2 regions of the Cellvibrio sp. KY-YJ-3 genome follow, and region 2 is predicted to be linked to the other one. Evidence: predicted binding sites of a transcription regulator. Region 2 holds the regulator's gene; the other holds the start of a gene.
What was found. Region 2 encodes FNR, which switches genes on or off when oxygen is low (the NO sensors DNR and NnrR bind a similar motif). Its sites were predicted from a motif close to TTGATNNNNATCAA; they were not measured.
Positions count from the first base shown of each region.

Region 1: D0B88_RS05660 (OmpW family protein) is a predicted target of FNR. The motif match lies at 1,013-1,026, and genes of this name have one in related genera.

Region 1 is NZ_CP031727.1:1,347,328-1,349,514, forward strand. Features, by position in the region: gene D0B88_RS05655 (RNA polymerase sigma factor) at 1-116, opposite strand, end outside; gene D0B88_RS05660 (OmpW family protein) at 293-940, opposite strand; gene D0B88_RS05665 (DUF1993 domain-containing protein) at 1,107-1,637, opposite strand; gene D0B88_RS05670 (BLUF domain-containing protein) at 1,649-2,187, opposite strand, start outside.
Region 2 is NZ_CP031727.1:3,565,532-3,567,718, forward strand. Features, by position in the region: gene D0B88_RS15055 (GGDEF domain-containing protein) at 1-31, shown strand, start outside; gene D0B88_RS15060 (cold-shock protein) at 151-357, opposite strand; gene fnr (fumarate/nitrate reduction transcriptional regulator Fnr) at 750-1,508, shown strand; gene D0B88_RS15070 (DUF4202 domain-containing protein) at 1,547-2,143, shown strand.

The sequences.
Region 1 (2,187 bases), 2.2 Mb from region 2:
TTCGGCGGTACCAGGCGCGAAACCGCGCGCGCCAGGGTGCTGCGCAGGGCGATAAACACATTTGCGATGCTATCGTTCTGCGCCGGTTGATTCGTTATTTTTTGATTATTAGACATGGGCTCTAGCCACCAAGGTGATTTCCTCATAGTCCATGACGATAGACGAAGAATATTCCGCCATCGGCCCCCGCAAATAAAGCAAAAAATCCAGATTAATTGCTCTCCAAAAACAAAAAATCCCGAACTGAACCATTCAGTCCGGGATTTATGTCATAACCCCACAAAAATTTTATTTAAAAGGAGTAAGCGGCGCCGAGCATAAACACCAATGGGTCAATCGCCACATCCACACTCGCGGCGTGGGCGCCATCCACATAAATACGGGCGGTGGTTTCTATGTCGATTTTCCAAACGGCCGCATTCAAATACCAGTTGTCGGTGAGTTGCAGGTCGGCGCCCAGCTGCAAGGCGAGGCCGGTGGAATCTTTGAGTGAGAGGTCGGTATCGCCATTTAGGGCACTGTCCAAGGTAGCGCTGCTGCTGGTATCAAAAAAAGTGGTGTAATTCAGGCCGATACCGGCATAGGGTTGGAATTTGCCTTGGCTCAGCGGGTAATACTGCAGGGAGATGGTGGGCGGTAAATGTTGGGTGCTGCCAATATCCACCCCCTTGAGCGCACCGCTGCCGACAATGTCGTGTTCAAATGGCAGGGCGGCCAATACTTCAATACCGATGTGCGGTGTGGCAAACCAGGTGCCGGAGAAACCAAGGCCGGTTGCATCTTCTATATCCACCCCACCGCCTAATACGGTGCCGCTACTGGCGTCGGGTGCAACCTGGGCAACACCGACACGCACTAAAAAGTCCCCGGCTTCATGCGCTTGTGCGAGTGGTGCAACGCAGCTGCTGCCGATAACCAATGCCATGACTAATTGACGCATTTTCTTTTCCTCTGCTGTTAAAACTGTTGTTAATTCACAGAGGCAGTGTTACGAAAATTCCCGTTGTTAAAATTGATATATATCAATTAATACCGGCGCAGGAAAAAATAAAAAGCTAACTGAAAATTATTTGATGTGACACAAAGTCGCGCGATTTTTTAAATGGTTAACGAGTTGTTTCCGGCACAAACGAAAATCCGTCCGGGTACTGGTGATAGCCGTCGAAATCGCCTTTGCTCAGTGGCACACCGGCAGCGCGGGCGATGGCGTAAGCCATGCTGAGGTGAAAGAAAAAATTGGGCAGAGCATAGAGCTGCGCATATTCCGAGGCGGGTAAATGCAACTTGGTGAAACCTGCCTGGTCGCTAATGATGGTGGTGGCGTGAATAAAATCTGTAGCGGGAATGGCTTGCAAATAATCAATGGTTTGGGTGAGTTGTAACTGCACTCCGGCGTAAGTGTCATCGCTATTATCAAAAGTAATACGCGGGCGCGCACTGAGCGGGCAACAGCAGCGCAGCGAAAAGTTGGCCGCAGTGCGCAGCTGCGCCAGTAACGGCAACATGCCTGGGTGCAAACTGTGTTGCAGCAGAGCATTGTCGCCACCGCTGTGGCGATCAATTTTTTCCACAATTACTTTCAGTTGTTGCAAGTAATGGCAAAAAATCGCGCCGGGATTAATGCTGTGGTTATTCATGCGTCAGGCAACTATCCACGGTTAAATAACCGGCGCCAACCGGTTTTAGCTTGTTTGCTGGATTGTTCATTGGTTTCAGTGGCGACAGCTTGTTGTTGCTCGGCGCTGTTTTCGGCAAGCTCTCCCGACTCTTTGGCCTGTTGGAAAAAAATTAACAAACGTCCCACCATTTCGCGATCGTAATCAAAGGGTGAAAATTCCGTCAGGCTGTGTTGCGCTAAAAAATCGCGCAGATTTTTTTCAGCGGGTAAATATTTCATGCTCCAATCCTGAAACAGGCGGCGCTTGGTGAAACCTTTCAATAATACTTTAGCGTTCTTGTGGCGCGGGTCGTTGCAAATGCGTTGATAGGTTTCCACTACCGCATCGCGCTGGCCTTCCAAACATTGGAAAAAATATCCATTGCCGTAATAGAGCACACCGCCCACTTCGGCGCGGGCGTTATTGCGGCGCGATTCGGTCAGAATCCGCCCCACTTCCAGCTCAATTCCCTGATCGGCAGCGTCAAAGGTCGCTTCACTGGCGTACACCAGTCTCACTAAATCATCCA
Region 2 (2,187 bases):
GGGACGCAACCGCGTTATGGTGGCGAGTTAACTCGCATTCACCACATTACTATTCCCATCACAAACAAAAATCCCATCAAAAAAAAGCCGCCCGGGATTAAACCGGGCGGCTTCCTATTACTGCTTGCTCAAATGCGCAAGCACGGCGAATTACAAACCAATTACGTTCTCGGCTTGTGGGCCTTTTTGACCGGGTTTTACGTCGAACTCTACACGCTGGCCTTCAGCCAGGGTTTTGAAACCTGAACCGCTGATTGCGCTGTAGTGAACAAATACGTCCTGGCCGGCCTCGCTAGCGATAAAACCAAAACCTTTAGACTCGTTGAACCATTTAACGGTACCAGTGCTTCTAGCCATAATAAACCTCGATGTTTCTTTAAATAAAAATGAATACCCCAAGTGGGATTGCGCTGGCGGATTCAGATCTTACTTATGAAAAACAAAACGAGGTGCTAAGAGATTCACTGCTAGTACAACGATGTGACTTACCATAAATAATGCTGCTAACTGGCCAGCCGGGCCAATATATTATCCGGCCCGCTGCAAGTAAAGAGGGTGATTTGACAAAGATTATGGCTTTTTAGTTATAAGGCAGCACTACTCCGCGACCTCTCCCGTCGGATTAAATTTCTCCAGACATTTGAGCTAAATCAACTATTTACCGCCCCCGTTAAAGCTGCAACAATCACTCATCATACTGTTGGCGCGGAGTTTTCCTGCCATAGTCTTATATTCGAGGTGGTGGACCCATGACAGCTAATCAGAACATTGTAAAAACCCAGGATTCAAGCTGCCCTCACGATAAGCGCGTCAGCTGCGGCAATTGCCGTTTAAATACTATTTGCTTGCCTATCAGCCTGCACATTGAAGATATCGACCGCCTGAACGGCATTATCCAACGCGGTAAACCGCTACAAAAAGGCGATTACCTCTATCGCGCTAATGACCACTTTCACTCGGTGTATGCCATTCGTTCGGGTGCAGTAAAAGCACTGACCCTGAGTGATAACGGTGAAGAACAAGTCACCGGGTTTTATTTGCCCGGCGAGGTAGTTGGCATGGATGGTATTGCCGACAATCGCTACACCAATTCAGTAATCGCATTGGAAACCGCATCGGTGTGCGAAATTCCGTTTAATCGCATGGAAGAATTGAGCTTGCAAATCCCTAATCTGCAACGTCACTTTTTTCAATTGATGAGCCGCGAAATTACCCAGGATCAGCAAATTATTACCCTGCTGAGCAAAAGCAGCGCCGAAGAGCGCATTGCCGCCCTGCTGCTGAGTATTTCCAGCCGCAATAGCCGCCGCCAGCTATCGGCCAATGCCTTCCGCTTACCTATGTCGCGCACCGATATTGGCAATTATTTGGGCCTGACCATTGAAACAGTCAGCCGTATTTTTACTCGCTTGCAAAAACAGGAGGTGATTTCTGTGGATAAAAAAGAAGTCCTCATCACTAACATGGAGTTGCTGCGCAATATCGCCAATGGCGATGGCCACTGCTAACCACTGCAAGCACCTGCAATAAACCACGAGCACCTACAATGATCAGCAACCAGCGTTTGCAAGACACCCTCGCCGCATTTGATGCCGCCAACCTGCAAGACCCGAATAGCGAAATAGTAGAAGGCAAAACCGTTGCCAAAGAATGGATTTATGCCCAACGCATGAGTGCACAGCTGTCACGTTTTTGCCCTGATGCATCCGAGGCGTTACAGCTCGCGACACGCAGCCAGCATATTTGTCGCTGGAAGATTCCGCGCTCTGACTACCCAATGGATCGCAGCGGCTATAAAAAGTGGCGTCTGGATTTAGCGCAAATGCACGGCGATATCGCCGGTGAAATTATGGCCGCACAGGGTTACGACGAAACAATCATCTCTCGCGTAAAAGACTTGCTGCTTAAACGCAGTTTAAAGCGCGATGAAGAAGTACAAACACTGGAAGATGTGATTTGCCTGGTGTTTATTGAATTTTATTTAGAAGACTTTGCCAGCAAACACGATGAAGTAAAACTGATTGATATTATCCGCAAGACCTGGAACAAAATGTCACCCAAGGGCCATGACGCCGCACTGAAATTACCACTGAGTGACAGCATGCTCGCACTGGTAGGTAAAGCGCTCACCCCGGACACCTGAGTTTATTACCAACAATTTCAATAATTTTCACATAAACAAAAAAG